3 regions of the Rhizobium sp. YAF28 genome follow, and region 3 is predicted to be linked to each of the others. Evidence: predicted binding sites of a transcription regulator. Region 3 holds the regulator's gene; each other region holds the start of a gene.
What was found. Region 3 encodes PhoB, which activates phosphate uptake and scavenging genes when phosphate is short. Its sites were predicted from a motif close to TGTCATNNANCTGTCAT; they were not measured.

Region 1: AB4Z13_RS27660 (DUF1045 domain-containing protein) is a predicted target of PhoB. The motif match lies at 3,912-3,928, and genes of this name have one in related genera.
Region 2: AB4Z13_RS31675 (DapH/DapD/GlmU-related protein) is a predicted target of PhoB. The motif match lies at 2,752-2,768, and genes of this name have one in related genera.

What each region holds. Positions count from the first base shown of each region.
Region 1 covers NZ_JBFRCX010000014.1:121,391-128,733, reverse strand. The annotation lists gene phnC (phosphonate ABC transporter ATP-binding protein) at 1-496, shown strand, start outside; gene phnD (phosphonate ABC transporter substrate-binding protein) at 584-1,492, shown strand; gene phnE (phosphonate ABC transporter, permease protein PhnE) at 1,560-2,525, shown strand; gene phnE (phosphonate ABC transporter, permease protein PhnE) at 2,533-3,879, shown strand; gene AB4Z13_RS27660 (DUF1045 domain-containing protein) at 4,019-4,714, shown strand; gene AB4Z13_RS27655 (alpha-D-ribose 1-methylphosphonate 5-triphosphate diphosphatase) at 4,728-5,867, shown strand; gene phnN (phosphonate metabolism protein/1,5-bisphosphokinase (PRPP-forming) PhnN) at 5,870-6,463, shown strand; gene AB4Z13_RS27645 (GrpB family protein) at 6,482-6,988, shown strand; gene AB4Z13_RS27640 (DNA translocase FtsK) at 7,004-7,343, opposite strand, start outside.
Region 2 covers NZ_JBFRCX010000022.1:44-7,386, reverse strand. The annotation lists gene AB4Z13_RS31685 (adenylate/guanylate cyclase domain-containing protein) at 1-1,743, opposite strand, end outside; gene AB4Z13_RS31680 (hypothetical protein) at 2,139-2,630, shown strand; gene AB4Z13_RS31675 (DapH/DapD/GlmU-related protein) at 2,807-3,439, shown strand; gene AB4Z13_RS31670 (GFA family protein) at 3,472-3,897, shown strand; gene AB4Z13_RS31665 (MBL fold metallo-hydrolase) at 4,046-4,963, opposite strand; gene AB4Z13_RS31660 (arginase family protein) at 5,383-6,207, opposite strand; partial or broken gene groEL (chaperonin GroEL) at 6,580-7,343, opposite strand, start outside.
Region 3 covers NZ_JBFRCX010000004.1:325,288-332,630, reverse strand. The annotation lists gene AB4Z13_RS11675 (aspartate aminotransferase family protein) at 1-549, opposite strand, end outside; gene AB4Z13_RS11670 (GcrA family cell cycle regulator) at 974-1,504, shown strand; gene AB4Z13_RS11665 (pyrroline-5-carboxylate reductase) at 1,809-2,597, shown strand; gene phoB (phosphate regulon transcriptional regulator PhoB) at 2,794-3,477, opposite strand; gene phoU (phosphate signaling complex protein PhoU) at 3,609-4,322, opposite strand; gene pstB (phosphate ABC transporter ATP-binding protein PstB) at 4,367-5,182, opposite strand; gene pstA (phosphate ABC transporter permease PstA) at 5,197-6,519, opposite strand; gene pstC (phosphate ABC transporter permease subunit PstC) at 6,516-7,343, opposite strand, start outside.

The DNA of each region.
Region 1 (7,343 bases), on a different contig from region 3:
CAGCCGCGAAGAACGCATCCAGGCGATCGCCGCACTCGAGCGCCTCGGCATCGAACAGACGGCGCTGCAGGCCGCCGGCACGCTTTCGGGCGGCCAGCAGCAGCGCGTGGCGATCGCCCGCGCGCTGATGCAGAATCCGAAGATGGTTCTGGCCGACGAGCCGATCGCTTCGCTCGACCCCTTGAATGCAAAGATCGTCATGGATGCGCTGCGTGACATCAACGAGCGCGAAGGCATCACAGTGATCACCAATCTGCATACGCTCGATACGGCCCGCAACTACTGCGAACGCATCGTCGGCATGGCGGGTGGCCGCGTCGTCTTCGACGGCAAGCCCTCCGAACTGACCACCGAGGCCGTGAAGGAAATCTATGGCACGGACAAGGATGGCGCGGGCATCGACGAAACGATGACGTCGACAGCAATCAACATGGCTCCGGAAGGAGCCGAAAACCAATCCGCCGGCAACCAACCGCTGGCGCTGGCCGGTCTGTGAGAGGGACGGCCGCGATCGAATGCCCTCGTCAAGGGCACATTTCTTCTTAACAAAACGACCGAGCCCCGGTCATTCAGGAGAGAACCCATGTTGAAGAAAGCACTTTTTGCTGCGACGGCGATGCTGTCGCTCGCAGCCGGCGCTGCCAATGCCGCTGACCTCAAGGAATTCCGCATCGGCATTCTCGGCGGCGAAAACGAAACCGACCGCCTGCGCAACTACGCCTGCCTTGCAGACCACCTGAAACAGGAATTCGGCTTCGAGAAGGTTTCGCTCTTCCCGGCTGCTGACTACGACGGCGTTATCCAGGGTCTCCTCGGCGGCACGCTCGACTTCGCTGAACTCGGCGCTTCCGGCTACGCAGCTGTTTACATCAAGGACGCCAAGGCTGTTACGCCGATCCTGACGACGCAGCAGAAGGATGGCTCCACGGGTTACTACTCGATCGGTCTCGCTCTGAAGTCCTCCGGCATCAAGACGATCAAGGACGCCAAGGGCAAGAAGCTCGGCTACGCCGATCCGGACTCCACCTCGGGCTACCTCGTTCCGCTGACGCAGATCCCGAAGGACACGGGCATGCCGAACGACAAGTTCTTCTCTTCCACGCAGTTCAACGGCGGCCACGAGAACAACCTTCTCGCTGCTTATGATGGCAAGGTCGACGTTGCTGTTGACGACTCTTCGGGCATCGGCGATTTCAAGGACGGCTACACCTCCGGTACCTTCCGCAAGGAAGTCGACAAGGGCGCCGTCGACCCGAACAAGCTGGTTGAAGTATGGCGTTCGCCGCTGATCCCGAACGGCCCGCTCGTCGTTCGCAACGCTCTCGGCGAAGAATGGCAGAAGAAGCTCACCACCTTCTTCACCGCTCTGCCGGAGAAGGACCACAAGTGCTTCGCAGCTATCGAAGGCGGCGACTACAAGGGCTACTCCCCGGTCAAGCACGACTTCTACAACGCCGTTGTAGAAGTTCGTAAGGCTGCCATCGGCGGCTAATTGCGCCATTCGTATACGGGGCGGCCGGCAACGGCCGCCCTTTTTCTTGTGACCAGGCGAGGCGCTCATGACTATTGCCGATACACAACCGCATGTGCCGATGCAGAGCACGAAGGATATCGCCACCGCTTGGGACAAGATGATCGCCAGGCGGCGCTTCTACACCATCCTCGGTCTGGTCATCCTGTTCGCGGCCTTCGTAAGCTCCGTGCGTTTTGCCGACGAAAGCAATGCCGGTCACTTCTTCGACCGCCTTCCGCACCTTTTCGACTTCCTGAGCTGGCTGATCCCGAAGGACTGGGCCGACGTCTGGCGCGCGCTTTTCGACATAGCGAGCCCGAACGACAAGGGCGGCGAAGAATTCAACTTCTTCAAGGGCCGCGTCTACGTCTGGGGCGATTTCTATATTCCCGAATATTTCGAGCTGATGATCATCACGATCAATATCGCGCTCGTCTCGACCATCATCGCCTTCATCTTCGCGGTTCCGCTCAGCTTCTTTGCAGCGCGCAATCTGACGAAGAACTGGCCGCTGCGCATCTTTACCAAGCGCCTCATGGAATTTCTGCGCGCTTTTCCCGAGATCGTCATCGCCGGCCTGTTTTCGGCAATCCTGTCGATCGGTCCGGTAGCCGCCATCATCGCGATCACGCTCCATACGATCGGCGCACTCGGCAAGCTCTTCTACGAAGTCGCCGAGAATATCGACATGAAACCGGACGAAGGCATGAGGGCCGTCGGCGCGAACTGGATAGAGCGCGTGCGTTTCGCCGCGCTGCCGCAGGTCATGCCGAACTATGCGTCCTACGCGCTGCTGCGCCTTGAGATCAACGTGCGCGCATCCACCATCATCGGCGCCGTCGGCGGCGGCGGTATCGGTGAAGAGCTCAAGCTCTCCATTTCCCGCGGCTTCGGTGCCAAGACCGTGGCGCTGGTGCTGTTGCTCTTCGTGACGATCGTCGCGGTCGACCAGTTCTCCGCCTGGCTGCGCCGCCGGCTCGTCGGCGAACACGCCTTCCTCCTGCAACATTGAGGCCGCCATGACGGTAATCGACGCAAACCGCATGCATGAGATCGAAACGCGCTACCCGGAATATTTCCACCGGTCCTTTCGCCAGCGTTTCGGTGGCCTGCTGATCGTTCTCGCGACGATCCTCTACGGCAGCTACGCCGTCTGGTTCTTCGACCTGCCGAAAGTCATCGCCGAAGCCCATTGGGAACGCTTCGGCATCTATATGAGCCAGTGGATCAGCTACGATGTGCAGCCGGAATTCCGTCTCGAGGATGATGGCACGATCCAGACACGTTACCCGCGCTTTTCGCCGCTTGGCGACGATCCGCATCCGGACTGGGTGAAGGCCAATGCCGATGGCAGCATCACGGTTCTCGTCAGCGGCAGCGGCCGCACGGTGACCGTCAGCAAGAGCCAGACGGTGATCACAGCCCATGGCGTCACGGTGCCGGTCGACGTTACCAGTGGCGCGCCGAAGGTTGTAGGTCCGGTTCCGAACTGGATGACGGTCTATGACGATAACGTGCTCGCCAATCTTGGCTTTGCCGGCGATGTCAGCATCTCGGTCGATCGCGTGAAGGTGCGCAAGCGCTTCATCGGCTGGGCGAACTTTGTCTTCGACACGCAGTCGCCCTTTTTCGACAAGCCGGCAAGCGAAGTCATCAGCCTTATCGTTTCCGGCCCGCGCATCCATCCCGACCAGTCGAACCTGTCACTCGCCTTCGATAGCATCTGGAACAACAGCGAATGGCAGCATGGCGACGTCTGGACCAAGCTCTTCCAGACCATCGTGATGGCCTTCCTCGGCACGCTGCTCGGCTCGCTCGCGGCCTTCCCGCTCGCCTTCATGGCGGCGCGTAACATCACGCCGAACAGGTTCCTCAATCAGGCTCTGAAACGCTCCTTTGATTTCCTGCGCTCGGTCGACATGCTGATCTGGGCGCTCTTCCTGACGCGCGCCTTCGGTCCGGGTCCGCTTGCCGGTTCCGGCGCCATCTTCCTCACGGAGACCGGCACGCTTGGAAAGCTCTATTCGGAAGGCCTTGAGAACATCGACAACAAGCCGCGTGAAGGCGTGAAGTCGACAGGCGCCTCGACCGTACTCGTTCATCGGTACGGCATCATGCCGCAGATCGTTCCTGTTATCGTCAGCCAGACACTCTACCAGTGGGAATCGAACGTGCGCGGCGCAACGATCATTGGCGCCGTCGGCGCCGGCGGTATCGGTCTCAAGCTCTGGGAGGCCATGCGCACCAACTCCAACTGGGAAAATGTCGCCTACATGGTCATCCTGATCCTGATCGTCGTCTTCCTGTTCGACGCCGCATCGAACGCGCTGCGCCATCGCCTGATGGGCACCCAGGCCGGTCATTGAGCCCAAGTAAAAGATGATGACGGCCCTGCCGTCATCATCATTCTGTCATGGAAATCTTTTAGCCGGAGCGTGCTTGCGGTTCGCCGCCAAATCACTGCACATTGCCCTCCCCGTTCGGACGATCTCCAGGATAAAAGCCTTGCGCTACGCTCTCTATTTTTCGCCGTCCAAGGATGATCCCCTGACGGATGCGGCCTCCGTCTGGCTCGGCCGTGATGCCTTTACCGGCGAGGCCTATCCTGCACCCGAATACGAGACATTGCCGGCTGGCGAACAATTCGAATTGACAGCGGATCCGCGCCGCTATGGCTTCCATGCGACGATCAAGGCGCCCTTCGAGCTTGCCTCCACCGTGACCGAAAAGGACCTGATGGCGGTCGTCGAAGATTTCGCCGCCAACACGCCGGCCTTTGAAATCCCGGAGCTGGTGCTCGGCCAGCTCGGTCGCTTCTTTGCTCTTGTGCCAGGTTCGCTGCACCAACCGCTTCAGGATTTCGCGGCAAAGGTGGTAAAGTCTTTCGAACCATTCCGGGCGGCACTTTCCGAGGCCGATATTATCAGGCGCAAACCGGAAAGGCTCTCTGAGAGCCAGCGCAATAATCTCATGCGCTGGGGCTATCCATATGTCATGGATGACTTCGGCTTCCACATGACGTTAACCGGCCAGGTGCCGGAAGAGCGCGCGGAAGTGATGAGGGCGATCCTGACGGAGCGTTTCGCAGCTTTTACCGGCAGGCCGCTTCGCATTTCCGGCCTTGCCGTCTTTAGCGAGGAGGCGCGCGGCGCGCCTTTCAAAGTCCACACATGGCTGCCTCTTGCTGGCGCCAAAAGCTGAAAGATTTTCTGACATGAGCAAAGAAACCGTTCTTTCAAACGCCCGTATCGTTCTCGAGGACGATATTCTTTCGGGCTCTATCCTGATCCGCGACGGCAAGATCGCCGATATTTCGGAAGGCAATTCGGTAGCCGGCGAAGACTTTGAGGGCGACTACATCATTCCCGGTCTCGTCGAGCTGCACACGGACCATCTGGAAGGCCACTATTCGCCGCGTCCGGGCATCCGCTGGAACAAGACGGCGGCCATCCAGGCCCATGATGCGCAGATCGTCACCTCGGGCATCACCACGGTCTTCGACTGCCTGCGCATGGGTGCTGACGAAGACGGCGGCTTCGAGCACGGCGAAATGCGCGAGATGGCCGATGCCATTCAGTCCGCCGAAAAGGAAGGGCGCCTGCGTGCCGAGCATCTCATCCATCTGCGTTGCGAGGTTTCAGCCGACAACGTGCTGCAGCACTTCGCCGATTTTGAAAACGACCCTTATGTTCGTCTCGTCTCGCTGATGGACCATGCGCCCGGCCAGCGCCAGTTCCAGACAATGGACCAGTACATCTTTTACTATCAGAAGAAGCGCGGTCTTTCCGATGAGGAGTTCGCCCGCTTCTGCGCCAGACGCATCGCCGAGTCCGATCGCAATTCGACACCAAATCGCGACGCGATCTCCAAGGTCTGCGCCGAACGCGGCATCACAGTTGCGAGCCATGACGACGCCACATCTTCCCATGTCGACGAGGCGATTGAAAACGGCGTTCGCCTGGCCGAATTCCCGACCAGCATAGACGCAGCCCGGCTGTCGCATGAAAACGGCATGAGCGTTCTGATGGGCGCGCCGAACATCGTGCGCGGCAAATCGCACTCCGGCAATATCGCCGCGCGTGATCTGGCGCAGCTCGGTGTTCTCGACGTGCTTTCATCCGACTATGTGCCGCTCAGCCTGCTGCATGCGCCTTTCATCCTTGCCGACGAAGTTGAGGGCATTACGTTGTCGAAGGCAATTGCAATGGTGACGGCAACGCCAGCACGCACCGTCAGCCTCAACGATCGCGGCCGCATCGAAACCGGCCTGCGTGCCGATCTTGTCCGCGTCCACCGCTCGCATGGCGTGCCGGTGACCCGTTCCGTCTGGCGTGAAGGACGCCGTGTCGCATGATGATGTCACACGAACCCCATCCGGGCGCCGGTGCCGAGCGCGGCATCATGGTCGTCGTCGTCGGTCCGAGCGGGGCTGGCAAAGACACGCTGATGAACCTTGCGGCCCGGCATTTCGATCGCCGGGAAGACGTGCATTTTGCCCGCCGCATCATCACCCGTGACGGCGCTGCCGGCGGAGAAGAGCATCTCGCCGTTTCGGATGCCGGATTCGCATCGATGGAGCAGGCCGGCGCCTTTGCCGTCTGGTGGGAGGCGCATGGTCTCAAATACGCCATCCCGGGGGAGGTTTCCGTAGCACTTTCCAAGGGCCACATTGTCGTTGCGAATGGTTCACGTTCGGCGCTGCACCGTTTCCAAGCCGCCTTTCCGCGGCTGAAGGTCATCAATGTGACGGCTCGCCCGGAAGTGCTGGCCAGCCGCCTGGAAGCGCGCGGCCGCGAGACGCATGAGGACATCATGGCCCGCCTCGCCCGCGGCCCGCTGACGGTGCGTGGCGACTACGATGTCGTGGAGCTCGACAACAGTGACTCGCTGGAAGAGGCCGAGCGCAAGATGATCGACATCCTGGATGGTTTCCTGAAGGAAATCGTCTGAACGAGACAGGAAACGAGAATGGCCATTCGTGTCGTCGACTATGACCCGGAATGGCCGTCTCTCTTCCGTCAGATCGTCGGCGAGCTTGAGCCGTTTCTTGCCGATCTCTTTCCCGTCTTTCATCACGTCGGCAGCACATCCGTCCCAGGACTGGCGGCCAAGCCGAAGATCGATCTGCATGCCGCTTTTGTGCATGCGGATGCGCTTCCCGAGGCGATCGAACGTGTGCAATCGCTCGGCACCTACACCTTCCATGGCGACAAGTACCAGCAGCAGACCTGGACATTCACCAGCGGCAAGGGCTCGTACGGCGCGCGGCTTTATCTCTGCACGACGGATAATGCCGTGCTGGGAGACCGGATCGCTTTTCGGGACTATCTGCGCTCACATCCGGGAAGAGCAGAGGCCTATGCCGCCCTTAAGATGAAGCTCATGGGCGAGGCAAATGACGATTGGGATTATTATACCGGCGGCAAGCGTGACTTCGTGCTCGAGACGCTGCGGCTGGCCTCCGAGGAAGGATAACCAGCCGCGATCCGATTATTCGCCGTCGCCGCGCCCCGAGACAATTTCACGCTTGCCGACATGGTTTGCCGGGCCGACCAGCCCTTCCTTCTCCATGCGCTCGACGAGCGAGGCAGCGCGGTTATAGCCGATGCCGAGGCGGCGCTGGATATAGGAGGTCGAGCACTTCTTGTCGCGCATGACGACCTTGACGGCCTGCTGGTAGAGCTCGTCGCCATCCTCGGCGCCCATGGCGCTCTTGTCGAAGACGGCGCCGTCCTCTTCATCCTCGGCTTCTTCTTCCTCGCCGGCCGTGACCGTATCGAGATATTCCGGCCGGCCCTGCGTCTTCAGGTGTGCCACGACCTTTTCGACT
Region 2 (7,343 bases), on a different contig from region 3:
GGTCTGGGCCGCCCATTGCGGCACCCCCTGAAACACAGGCCTCGACAAATAGCGCTCGATCGTAAAATGCGGCTCGATCTCCATGAGCTTGCCCGCAGCCCACCGGGCCGTCTTTACGTCGCCGCTCATCGCCGCCCAGGCCGCCATCATCCGGTAGCACCAGGTCACGTCGGGATGTTTGTTGACGACCTCCCGGGCAATAGCGACGGCCTGCGAAAGGGAGCCTGCCATGGCGAGCGACAGGGCCATGCCCATGCGCATGTTGAAGGCAAGCGGATCCGCCGGGCTCAGCGTCAGCGCCCGTTCGAACCGCTCCGTGGCGCCAGTCTCGCCCATGTAGCTTGCAACCCAGCCATAGCGCGCCCATGCCCAGGCATTGTTCGGGTCGAGCGCCAGCGCCCGCTCAAGATAGGCCGCCGCCCGCTCCTGATCGCCGCAATGGCTGAGCGCCCCGCCGACGGCGGTCAGGGCGGTCGGATCATCATCGATGGAGCCCACTGCGGCTTCGACAGATTTTAAAGCCCGCTCCAGATCCCGCTCCGGTTCCTCGGTCCAGATGTAGCCAAGGTGCTGGGCGTAGCACCATGCCAGAAATGCATGGGCGCGGCCGTAAGCAGGGTCGATCGCGATGGCATCCAGAAGCAGCGGTATTGCCCGCTCGTTCGTCGCCTTGCTCTGGCCCCAGAGATGCGGATAGGCGCGCATGACGAGATCATAGGCGCGCAGGCTGCTGGGCGGCTTGCGCTTCGACAGCTCGGTTTCGGCACTCTGGATGGCCGGATGGATGGCGCCGGTCACCTGAGCCGCGATCCTGTCCTGAAGCTCGAATATGTCCTCGGCCGCGCCCTCATAACGCTCTGACCAGAACTGCATGCGCGTCTCGGTATCGACCAGCTGCACGGATATCCGCAGCCGCTCTCCTCCGCGCCGAACCGTACCCTGGACCACGTAGTTGACGCCGAGTTCCCGTCCGAGGTCACGCACGTCGACGAAGCGTCCCTTGTAGGTGAAGGCGGACTGGCGCGCGATGACGAAGAATTCCCGAACGCGCGAGAGCGCCGCGGTGATTTCCTCCACGACCCCATCCACGAAATACTCATCGCCCTGACCGCTGAGATTGTCGAAGGGCATGACGACGATCGACGGCTGGTCTCTGCCGAAGCGCGGCGCAGGTGATGGTGATTTTGTTGACCCTGGCTCTTGCCCGGCCTCCCCGCTTTCAGGCGCCTCCTGCAGCCAGTCGACTCGAAAGACGGAAATCGGCCTCGGGATATTCTTCATAGAGCGTTCGCCGAGGCTCGTCAGCGTAAACGGCACCTTCCCATAGAGATGCTCGCGTACCGACCCGGAAATGCATATGCCTGACGGCGGCGCCATCTCCTGCAGGCGCGCGGCGATATTGACGCCGTCGCCCAGCAGATCGTCACCCGACACAATGACGTCACCCAGATTGACGCCGATGCGGAACTCCAGGCGGCGATCCCCGGGGATGTCTTTTGGATTGCTCGAGAGGCGTCGCTGGATTTCAACCGAGCACCGGATAGCCTGAACAGCGCTTGCGAACTCGGCGACAAACCCGTCACCCGCAGTGCCGAAGATGCGGCCATCATGCTCGCCCACTATTTCGGCGATCTGGCTTAGGCACGCGTTGAGAGCACGAACCGTGCCCTCCTCGTCCAGCGCCGTAAGGCGGCTGAAACCGGCAACATCGGCGGAAAGGATGGCTGCGAGCTTTCGATCCACAGCAGTGATTGCTCCGGCGGCGTATCATACCGTTGGATGAATATGCGCGGATTTTGCCAAATTCATAGAGTTTTGTCGCAAAGGGGACCGATGAACAACCACCTTTGGCATGGCGTATCGCGACGCTCCAACACCTGTGGGCCCGAAGCAGACTGAGCTTTGAGGCGCACTGCCAAACCTGCCGAGCACAGGAAGCGCCCGGGCTGTGCAAACGCAAGGGCATAGGGCTTGGCCAGAGGCATTTATACCGCCAGAAGTTATACGTATTTTTCGATATTCAATTTTACCGATAGTTTTTGGCGCCTGTTAATAGCCGGCTGCTAATCAATCGTCATCGCAAATGCCTGTGGCCAAAATCCCTGTGATCGAAATCATTATGAAGTCGGAATTTTGAAATGAGACTTTTGAAAAAGCTTGTTGTCGTCACCGCCTTGCCGATGCTGCTTTGCGGCTGCGGCGCAGCCAAAACTCTTCAGGCTGGAGCCGCCAAGCTCTCGGATGACCTCGGGACCGCCCTGACCGCCCCCTATACCAAGATCGACAGCCAGTGGCGCGGCAAACCGATCGCGAAATTCGAAGACAAGTTCGGGGCGCCGACGGACCGCAGCGTTGCAGGCGGAGCGCCCGTGCTGACCTGGCAGCGATCGCGCATGGTGCGGATACCCGCAAGAACCTATGACCAGACGGAATACATCGGCAACATGGTCCTCACCAAGCGGATCTTCTCACCGGAACATGATCAGGAAGTGTCCTGCACCGTCGCCGTCACCGCAAAATCCGGAATGATCACGCGGGTGAAGCCGCTGAGCGACAGGGTCGTTCCGGTTGGCGAAGACGGGTTCTTTCCGTCGAACACCTCGACCTGCCAGATCATTTTCGGGCTGTGAGGGAATAGCGCGAGCGCAATGGACGCGGATCACGCCTTCTGCGCAGAAATCTTCGGCACGGTCGGCGGACTGGCAACCCATGGCCCATTGAACACGTGCGCCGATCATCGCGGCGTTCTTGCGTCACATATCCTTCACCGTTCCCGATTAGGCAGACCGAAATCCGGAGACTGCCCATGGACTCGACCACCCAGCCGAACCGCCCCAAGATCGCCGAGACTGTCATCCACCCGACCGCTACCCTCAGGGATTCCAGCATCGGCAAATGCTGCGAGATCCTGGAGAATACTTCCCTGCACACGGTCGAACTCGGGGATTATTCCTATCTCGGCCAGCGCTGCATCGTCGGTGATGCCAGGATCGGGAAATTCTGCGCCGTCGCCGCGGAAGTCCGGATCGGCGCGCCCAATCACCCGATGGACCGCCCGTCGATGCATCGCTTCACCTACTGCCCGGAATATTACTCCGCAGACGCCGCGCGCGATCACTCCTTCTTCGCCGAACGAAAGGCGGACCGCGCCATCATCGGCAATGACGTCTGGATCGGCCATGGCGTCATCGTGCTTCCGGGTGTGACGGTTGGAGACGGCGCCGTGCTCGCGGCAGGCGCGGTGGTGACCAAGGACGTTGCGCCCTATACGATCGTCGGCGGCGTTCCCGCCAGGTTCCTGCGCGAGCGCTTCTCGCGAAACGTTGCGGAAAAACTTGCCGCGATCGCCTGGTGGGACTGGCCATTCGAGACCATCATGGAACGGCTCGCCGATTTTCAGTCCAGCGATATCGAAGCCTTCTGCGAGCGCTGGGCCTAGTTTGAGATTTCATTGAGAGAGACAGGCGGATTATGAGCGACGAGAGACATGAGCATAATGCGGCCTGCCACTGCGGCCGCGTCAAATTCCGGCTCCGGTTGGCGGACGAATTCAATACGATCCGCCGCTGCACCTGCTCCTACTGCCGCATGCGCGGCGCAATCGCCGTCTCGGCTGAGCTTGCGGATATCGAGTTCGTAGAGGGCGAAGACAATCTGACGCTCTATCAATTCAATACCCGCACGGCGAAGCATTATTTCTGCAAGACCTGCGGCATCTATACCCATCACCAGCGCCGCTCGAATCCGAACCAGTTCGGCATCAATGTCGCCTGCATCGAGGGTATCAGCCCCTTCGACTTTCCGGAGGTGCAGGTCATGGACGGCGTCTCCCACCCCTCCGATTCCGGCACCAAGGCAAGGGTCGCCGGCATACTTCGCTTCGAGCCGGCAAAGTGAGATCTTGCCAGGCGAGCGCTCCTGCCCCGGAAGCGGCTCCAGCGGCATACGGCCGCCAAAATGAAACGAGGCCCAGGCATTCGCCGGGCCTCGCTGATTGAGACGGATATGAGCCACGCTCAGCCTGGTGCGGCGTGACACAACCCCGTCAATAATCCCAGAAGATCGGCACCCAGCGAAAGGCTTCGCCGTCGACCGCCACATGGCCGATGGAGGGGAACGGCAGATGCGTGGCCACCAACAGTTCGCCGGTCGCCGCGAGCTCACGCAGAAGCCGGATACGAACGCGCACCGCCTCTTCGGGGTCGTGTTCGAAACCGTTGAACCAGTCGGGATGTTCGAACCCGACCGCAAACACGGCGTCGCCGGCAAACATCAGCTTGTCGCCGCCGGAGGCCACGCGGACCACGCTATGCCCGGGAGTGTGGCCACCGGTGCGAGAGACGACGACACCAGGCGCCACCTCGTATTCCTCATCGAACAGCCGCAGCTGGTTTTGGTACTCCTTGGCGAACCGCTTGGCGGCTGCCCGAAGCGCGTCCGGAAAGCCCGGCGGCATGGAGACGTGGGAGAAATCGGGCGCCTCCCAGAATTTGACCTCGGCGGCGGCCACATGGATGCGCAGGTCCGGACGCAGCCGTTCCTTCACCCCTTCCACGAGCAGCCCGCCAACATGGTCCATGTGCATGTGGGTCAGCACAACGTCGGTCACGGAACCAAGATCGATGCCCGCGGCCTCCAGTCGCTTGATCAACTGCCCGGCCCGCGGCAGGTTCAGGTCCGGGTCGATCCCGAGCCCCGCATCGACGAGGATGGTCTGTGCGCCGCTACGCACCACGACCACGTTCAGCGACCAGTCGAAAGCGTCCGGCGGCAGGAACATGTCGCCCAGCCAGGCGGCACGGACGGCCGGTTCGGCATTGTGTCCCAGCATCGCGGTTGGCAGCGGCAGAACCCCATCGCTGACTACCATCACCTCGATGTCGCCGATATCAAGCGCATAGCGCGACGGAACCAGTTCGCCGGGCTTTGCTCCACCGGGAGCCGAACTGTTCTGCGAGGACATATTTGTCTGTTGCGGACCCGTGCTACGGGCTTTTGTTTCTAACTGCGACATGACGCGCTCCTGTGTTGCGTGGACACCAGCCTGTCACTGTCCATTCGGTAATACGCGGATGTCGCATACCAGCATGGATCCGGCGCTCGAACCTCACGTTTCCAGACGTTTCCGTTTTCGAGCGCTCTTTGGTGGCGGCCCCTAACAACTACAGCCGCCCTCACGCGCCCGTAATCCAAACTTACGTTTAAGACGGGGCGGCTGACCGTATGTCGCCTCTCGATCATGTTAAAAAAAGAGCCGGAACGCCGTTCAAACAACAAATGAAATCAGGCTCTTACCATTGGAGCCACGCTCGCACGTCTGCTTTCAGGATGAGCCACGCAGCAGGGATGGCGACCGGATTCAGGACCTAAGCTGCCATTCGCTTAGTGGGAGCTCTTTGTCAAAACCGGCTCCAGGGCATCGAGCAGAGCGCTCGGTGAGACTGGCGGGCCGCCAGCTTCCCACGAGTTCTGGAACTCGGCAATTTCTATCCCGACGAAGTCATGTTCTGCGATAACCTTGCAGCAGGCTCGCACATCATCCAGCGACAAGCCGCCTTCGCATTCGTAATCTGTCGGCACGATGCCGGGCTCCAAAACATCGCAGTCGAAATGCACATAGACTGGGCGGCCGGCGATCGCTCTCCCAAGGTCGGTCGCGAGATCGGCTCCTGGTTCGATATGCGGGATGTCGTGTTTCGCGATCAGATCCAGTTCGTACGGATCGAGGTCACGTTGACCGACGAGAACGACCTGATCAAAGCTTAAACCCGCACCGAGACCGGAATCCCAAAGGCCAAGTGGCCCCGCAAGCGCCAGCCCGCCGAGATATCCGGTAGGGCTGGCCTCCGGTGGATTGAGATCGCCATGTGCATCGAACCACACGATGCAGGCCGCGGGATGGTGCTTCGCAACGGCTGGAAGGGTTGCCAGCGAAACCGCGCAACGGCTGGTGGCAGCGATCGACGCCGCGCCTGCGGCCAACACCTCGTCAAATCGGGACTGCAACTCTCTGAGCGACGGCAGGGCCGCATCGAGCTCTTCGCGCCAACCGCCATTCACGGCGGGCTCCGGGGTGCCGATCACTGCAGGAGAAATGCCGGTTCGGCGTTCCAATTCCTCGCCGATCGCCTTCGCACCCGGCATCGCCAGGTCGTTGTGATCTCCCGCGCGTCCCTGGAACACGGTATATTCTACTTTTCCAGCCATCGCTTACAACCTCGCAACGTGTTGTTCCCACCCGTTTAACTGGTTTCCGTGTGGAAAGCGAGAAGGTCAGCAAGCGCCGCGTTGCACCCATGTCGTCTGGGGTTTCAGCAATGTGCCCTACCCCGGAAACGGCTTCAGCGTCCCGAACCAGGCAACGAGCGCGACAACACAGGCCGCGATCACGAGTTCCCCCACGAACGGCATCTTTCGGGTGCTGTGGTCCAGTGCGCCATGGCGCGATCTGCCGGAGCGCTACGGCCGCGCACGACGACCGGCCCAACCGGACGTCGGAGGCCCCGATCAATCGGAGCCCCCCTTGCCTTGTGTCAGCCAACGTCTTGTGTCAGCGAACGCGCTTCTGGAACGACTTCTTCACATCATGCCGCCCATGTCAGGCATGCCGCCTGCTGCGGAATCTTTCTTGGGTATATCGGCGATCATGGCTTCCGTGGTCACGAGAAGCCCGGCAACCGAAGCCGCATTCTGCAGCGCCGTACGAACGACCTTGACCGGGTCGACGATGCCCATGGCGATCATGTCGCCATATTCGGACGTCTGGGCGTTGTAGCCGTAGTTGTCTGTATTGCTCTTGAGAATGTTGCCGACGACGATCGAGCCTTCATCACCAGCATTTTCGGCGATCTGGCGAACCAGCGACTGGAGCGCCTTGCGGATGATGTTGACGCCGGCATTCTGGTCGTCATTCTCGCCCTTGACGTCAAGAACGATAGAGCAGCGCAGCAGGGCCGTGCCGCCGCCCGGAACGATACCCTCTTCGACAGCAGCGCGCGTCGCGTTGAGAGCGTCGTCGATGCGGTCCTTCTTTTCCTTCACTTCGATTTCCGTCGAGCCGCCGACGCGGATAACGGCAACGCCGCCAGCGAGCTTGGCAAGACGTTCCTGCAGCTTTTCGCGGTCGTAGTCAGAGGTGGTTTCTTCGATCTGGGCCTTGATCTGGGCAACACGGCCTTCGATGTCGGACTTGGCGCCAGCGCCGTCGACGATCGTGGTGTTTTCCTTGGAGATCGAGACCTTCTTGGTGCGGCCGAGCATGTCGAGGGTGACGGACTCGAGCTTGATGCCGAGGTCTTCGGAGATGACAGTGCCGCCCGTGAGGATAGCGATGTCTTCCAGCA
Region 3 (7,343 bases):
CTCGATGAGGATGCCGGCGGTCTTGTCGGTAATAGCGGCACGGACAGCCTCGACATCGCCAAAGGGCACCTGATCGAAACCAGGGGTCTTCGGGCCGAAACCTTCGAGATATTTCTCCTGGCCGCCGGCGGCGATGGTCGCCAGCGTACGGCCGTGGAAGGCGCCATCGAAGGTGATGATGTGGAAGCGCTCCGGATGCCCCTTGGAGAACTGATAGCGGCGCGCAGTCTTGATGGCGCATTCGAGAGCCTCGGCGCCTGAATTGGTGAAGAACACCTTGTCGGCGAAAGTGGCATCCGTCAGACGCTTGGCGAGCTTCTCCTGCCCCGGCACTTCATAAATATTGGAGAGATGCCAGACCTTGTCGGCCTGATCCTTGAGAGCGGCCACAACGTGCGGATTGCCATGCCCCACGGAGGTAACGGCAACGCCCGCGCCGAAATCCAGATATCGCTCGCCCGTTTCGGTGATCAGCCACACGCCCTCGCCTCGCTCGAACCGCAGCGGGGCACGAGAATAGGTATCATAAAGCGGCGAGGCTTCAGCCATGGCGCAATCTCCTGGTCAGGCTCTAAGGCAACGGACTCCGGCTAAGAAAACCAGGCCCGAAAAATCAAAAATGCCGCCTTGCGGCGGCAGGAAGCACTATTTACTTTTCGCACTGCAATGTCAACAAAACTGAGGATTTAGCACATGCGTCAAGCCTCAAATCAGACTTGCAGGTCTATCAACAGCTAATGTTGCAGAAATGACTCTCCGGGGAAGCAAGTTGGGGAAAACCCCGAATTCGGATTCATCGGATTCACGCGACTCTTGTCACAGAGTCAGGCTCACACTAGGTTAAAGTTCAATTACTAGACTGCATGCGGCGGAACTAGTCACCAAAATTGATCAGGCGTTTCTTGCTTCGGAGACTTCCGAGGCAACGGTGAGGGATTCTGCCATCACCAACGCGAAAGGTGGAGACAGGGCAATGAACTGGACAGACGAGCGTGTCGAGAAGCTCAAGAAGCTTTGGTCAGAGGGGCTGAGCGCCAGCCAGATCGCTGCGCAGCTTGGCGGAGTGAGTAGAAACGCTGTTATCGGCAAGGTTCACCGGCTCAGTCTTCCCGGCCGCGCCAAGGCCGGCGGCACGGCAACCGCTGCGCGCGCAACGAAGCGCAATACGTCGGCTCCGCGCGCCCCGAACTATGCGTCTCGCATCACCACCCGCACCGTTACCCGCCAGCAGGGCGCAACGATGCTGAAGGAAGAGATCGAGATCGAAACGGTCGAGGAAATGGAATACGTGCCGGCCAAGAATGTGGTCGTGCCGATTTCACGCCGCCTTGGCCTGACGGAACTGACGGAGCGCACCTGCAAGTGGCCGGTCGGCGATCCGCTGAAGGACGACTTCTACTTCTGCGGCTGCGACTCCCCGGATTCCTCGCCCTATTGCAACTATCACCAGCGCCTCGCCTACCAGCCGGTCAGCGAACGCCGCAAGGCTGTCCGGGTCGCCTGACCCGCGATCTTCCAACAGACGCAACGTACCATCACCCCTCCTCGCCTATGCGCGGAGGGGTGATTTTTTTAGCCGGCACAGGAGGACTGGAAAACCGCTCCTGACCACGACTATCTGCCGGAGGCCGATCTCTGCCGGTCGTTCACCATGCCTGACAATGCGAAGTTACGTGGCCAACACCACCGATGTGTTTCAGCCCCAGGCTGGCATGGAACGGTGGTCATGGCGCTGTAACGCGATTTTCTGATGCAGATGCGGTATTCTCGTGGAGTAGCACGGCGCAAACAGTCGGTCAGGGGTGCCAATGGAGATCGATCCAAAGCGGATGACAATGGGGTTCGTCGGGACGGGCACGATTACCGAGGCCGTCGTCACCGGATTGGGCAAGACAGCGTTTCGCGACACACCGATCGTGCTGTCACCGCGCAGCGCAAGCGTCGCCGCCCGCCTTGCGGCGGCAAACCGGAATGTGTCGATCGCTTTGGGGAACCAGGATGTTCTCGACCGATCCGATCTCGTATTTGTGGCGGTGAGGCCGCAAATTGCCGAGGAGGTCATCCGCTCGCTCCGATTTCGGCCGGGCCACCATGTCATCAGCTTCGTCGCGGCCACGCCAATGGATCAACTGCTGGCGTGGATCGATCAGCCAGTTCGCCTGAGCCTGGCAATTCCACTTCCGTTCATCGCAGATCTTCAGGGCGCGACTGCGATCTACCCGCCCGACGAGGTTTCCCACGCCCTCTTTTCGGCGCTCGGAACGGCGATCCAGGTTGAAAACAGACCTGAGTTCGAACTTCTCGCGGTGGCGAGCTGCCTGATGGCCACCTATTTCGGCATCCTGGACGCGACGTCGACCTGGCTGCAGAGCCAAGGGCTTTCGAGAACGGCTGGCGACGCCTACCTCCGTCAATTGTTTTCCGGCCTCGCCCATGCTGCCCGTTCGAAACCTGTCGCGAGTTTTGATGAACTCATCGGCGAGCATTCGACCAAGGGCGGATTGAATGAACAGGTGCTCGAAGACTTTCGCGATTTCGGTGGCGCTGTGGCTCTGCAAAAGGCTCTTGATCGAGTTCTTGCACGCATTCGTCTGTAGAAAGCAAACCCTCTTGAAGTTCGCTTTCGGCGCCTAGTGTCGGCTTCCAGAAGAAGCTGTGCTTCGCCGAGACAGGTCGCTTCAAGCTCGACGGACAGGGCGGGCCTACCCATCGCTGTTTCTTCAGAAGGACACCAGATAAGCAAACGGGCCGCCCGGCAAGCGAGCGACCCGTCTGGACCTCCGATCACTCGGATCAGGCTTCCATGGAATATCCCGCGCCGCGGACGGTGCGGATGACATCCTGCATGTTGGAGAAGTTCAGCGCCTTACGCAGGCGCCCGACATGGACGTCGACGGTACGTTCGTCCACGTAGATATCGTGGCCCCAGACGCCATCCAGAAGCTGCGAGCGGGAGAAGACCCTGCCCGGCGACGACATCAGGAATTCGAGCAGGCGGAATTCGGTCGGGCCGAGGCGCACTTCGCGGCTCTTGCGATGAACGCGATGGGTTTCGCGATCGAGCTCGATATCACCACACTTCAGAACGGTGGAGAGAACCTCCGGACGGGCGCGTCGCAGCATCGCCTTGACGCGGGCAACGAGTTCCGGCGTGGAGAAGGGCTTGACGACATAGTCGTCCGCGCCGGTCGAGAGACCGCGAACGCGTTCGCTCTCTTCGCCGCGTGCCGTCAGCATGATGATCGGCAGGCGCTCGGTCTCCGGCCGCATGCGCAGCCGGCGGCAGAGTTCGATGCCGGAAACGCCCGGCAGCATCCAGTCAAGGATGAGCAGGTCCGGCGTGCGCTCCTGAAGCCGGATTTCGGCCTCGTCGCCACGGAGGATCGTATCCACCTCGAAACCTTCAGCCTCGAGGTTGTAGCGGAGAAGCACACTCAGCGCCTCTTCATCTTCAACAACTGCAACTCTTGGGATCATGCGTGTCAGTCTCCTAATGCATGATCCTTAAACCGGGGGTGATTTAAGCAACGGACCATGCAGAAACTTGGAATTGGCTGCGACCTTTGCGCGCCCCAGCGCAGGGCGCGCACGCAATTGGCAGGTCCGGATTACTCCGTCACCGCACCGACGGTATTGGAGCTGTCGTCCTTCGGACGCTCACCCTCCGGCTGGGCGCCGGTTGCCATGTAATAGATCGTCTCAGCGATGTTGGTCGCATGGTCGCCGATGCGCTCGATGTTCTTGGCGCAGAAGAGAAGATGCGTGCAGCTCGTGATGTTGCGCGGATCTTCCATCATGTAGGTGAGGAGTTCGCGGAACAGCGAGGTGTACATCGCGTCGATCTCGTCGTCGCGCTCGCGGATGGACTTGGCCTTGTCCGCAGAACGCGTCGTATAGACGTCGAGCACTTCCTTGAGCTGGACGAGCGCCAGTTCGGAGAGATGCTCGAGACCGCGGGCGAGCTTGCGCGGAACGCCGGTGCTCTGGACGGCGATGACGCGCTTTGCGGTGTTCTTGCCGAGGTCGCCGACACGCTCGAGGTCGGCGGCGATGCGGATCGAACCCATGATCTCGCGAAGGTCGGAGGCCATCGGCTGGCGACGGGCGATCGTGACGATCGCCTTGTCGTTGATTTCGCGTTCCGCGTGATCAAGGATCACGTCGTCGGAAATGACCTTCTGGGCGAGCGCAGTGTCGCCGTTGACCAGCGCACGGACGGCCTCGCCGACCATCTGTTCGGCAAGACCACCCATCTCGGAAATGCGCCGGGACAGGAATTTCAGATCGTCATCGTAAGCGGAAAAAATATGTGTCGATGCCATGGGGCTTTGTCCTCGAAAATCGGGAAGGCTTCACATCGCCAAAATCAGCCGAACCGGCCCATGATATAGTCCTGGGTGCGCGGATCGTCGGGATTGGTGAACATCTTGTCGGTGTCGTTTTCCTCGACCAGGTTGCCGAGGTGGAACATGGCCGTACGCTGTGATACGCGCGCGGCCTGCTGCATGGAATGCGTCACGATGACGATGGTGTAGTTTTCACGCAGCTCATGGATCAGCTCTTCGACCTTGGCAGTCGCGATCGGGTCGAGCGCCGAGCAGGGCTCGTCCATCAGGATGACTTCCGGGCTGACGGCAACGGCGCGTGCGATGCACAGACGCTGCTGCTGACCGCCGGAAAGGCCGGTGCCGGATTCATGCACGCGATCCTTGACCTCATTCCAGAGGCCGGCGCGCTGCAGGCTCGTCTCGACGATCTGGTCCAGGTCGGCCTTGGATTTGGCGAGGCCGTGGATGCGCGGTCCGTAGGAGACGTTTTCATAGATTGTTTTCGGGAACGGATTCGGCTTCTGGAACACCATGCCGACACGGGCGCGGAGTTCGACGACGTCGATGTCAGGATCGTAGATATCGTCGCTGTCGAGCGTGATCTTGCCGGTGACGCGGCAGCCATCGATCGTGTCGTTCATGCGGTTCAGCGACCGCAGGAAGGTGGACTTGCCGCAGCCCGACGGGCCGATCAGGGCGGTCACGGTGTTTTCGCGGACGTTCAGATTGACATCGAAAAGCGCGCGCTTCTCGCCGTAATAAACGGAGACATCCTGTCCGATCATCTTATACGGGACGTTGCTCATTTTCTGGTCCAGCGCCTTCTCAACTGCAGCTTCCGTCAACATGTTCATGATCTCTACTCCGTTTACCAGCGGCGCTCAAAGCGACGACGCAAGAGGATAGCTCCCATGTTCATGACGATCAGGAACAGGAGCAGGACGATAATGGCACCCGAGGTTCTTTCCACGAATGCGCGCTCGGCTTCGTTGGCCCACATGTAGACCTGAACCGGAAGCGCCGTGGAGGGATCGAGTGGACTGCTCGGCGCCTGGGCGACGAAGGCGACCATGCCGATCAGCAGCAGCGGCGCAGTTTCGCCGAGTGCGTGGGCAAGGCCGATGATCGTGCCGGTCAGGATGCCGGGCATTGCAAGCGGCAGCACGTGGTGAAACACCATCTGCATCTTCGAGGCGCCGAGGCCGAGGGCAGCCGCGCGGATCGACGGCGGCACGGCACGGAGCGCTGCACGCGTGGCGATGATGATCGTCGGCAGCGTCATCAGCGTCAGCACCAGGCCGCCGACCAGCGGTGCCGAACGCGGCAGGCCGGCGAAGTTGATGAAGACCGACAGGCCGAGCAGACCGTAGACGATCGACGGGACGGCGGCGAGGTTGTTGATATTGACCTCGATCAGGTCCGTCAGCTTGTTCTTCGGCGCGAATTCCTCAAGGTAAATCGAGGCAGCGACGCCGATCGGCAGCGAAAGCACGAGAACGATCAGCATCAGGTAGAGCGAGCCGATGAGGGCGACGCCGAGACCTGCGGCTTCCGGACGGCTGGAATTGCCGTTGACGAAGAGGCCGGTGTTGAACGTCTTGTGGAGAGCACCGCTCGCCTTCAGCTCATTCATCCAGGCAACCTGCTTGTCGTTGACCTTACGGTTCTTCTCATCGACCGAAAGATTGATCTGGCCCTTGTTGGCGCTGTCGATATTGGCATCTGCAAGCACTGTAATATTGACGGTCTTGCCAATGATCGACGGGTCGGCAACGACCATGTCGCGCAGCTGAATGGGCGCCCCCTTGGACAGCATGGCGGATGCATCGCGCACGTCAGGACGGCTTGCGGCATTGATGCCGAGCTGCTTGACGATCGCGTCGCGTAGCAGAACCGGATAGTTGGCAGCGACCAGCACCGAAGGGTCGGTTGCACGCTTGTTGTCCGGGTCGATCGTCTTCTCGGAGAATTCGATCGGCAGGGTGATCGACGTCTGTAGGAAGGCCGTATAGCCGTTGCTGATGACCGTCCAAAGCAGAATGAAGAGGAAGACGAGGCCGAATGCTATGGCTGCGATGCCATAGGCCTGGAACCGGCGCTCGGCAGCGTAGCGACGCTTGATGCCGATATCGCGACGCGCGGGCGCCTTAGAAACGGTAACGCCGGCGACGGGGGAAACAATATTCGTCATTCGTACTGCTCCCGATATTTGCGCACGATATAGAGCGCGTAGATGTTGAGGCAAAGCGTGATGCAGAACAGCGTGATGCCAAGTGCGAAGGCAACCAGCGTCTGCGGCGAGGTGAACTCAAGGTCGCCGGTCAGCTGGTTGACGATCTTGACGGTCACTGTCGTCATCGGCTCGAAGGGATTGATCTGGATACGGGCGGCGACACCGGCGGCCAGAACCACGATCATGGTTTCACCGATGGCACGCGAAGCGGTCATCAGCAGCGCGCCGACGATACCGGGAAGGGCTGCGGGCAAGACCACCTTTTTGATGGTTTCGGAGCGTGTGGCGCCGAGACCGAGCGAGCCGTCACGCAGTGCCCGCGGAACTGCGGTGATGATATCGTCCGACAGCGAGGAAACGTAAGGGATCAGCATGATGCCCATGACGATGCCTGCGGTGATGACGCTCTGTGCCTGGATGAAGTTCGTATAGCTGCCGCTCAAAAGACCGCTGATCTGCGCCGAGAAATCACGCAGGAACGGCCCGACGGTGACGAGTGCAAAGAAGCCATAGACGATCGTCGGAATGCCGGCGAGCACTTCGAGAAGCGGCTTGGCGATCGAGCGCACTCTCGAAGAAGCATACTCGGCCATGTAGATGGCGGCAAAGAGGCCGACCGGCACGGCGACCAGCATGGCGACCAGGCCGATATAGAGCGTGCCGAGCAGGAGTGGGATGAGCCCGAACTGGCCGAAGGAGGAGCTGCCCGCACCGGCAAAACGCGGATCCCAGACCGTTCCGAAGAAGAAGTCGACGAAGGGAACGACGGCGAAGAAGCGGCT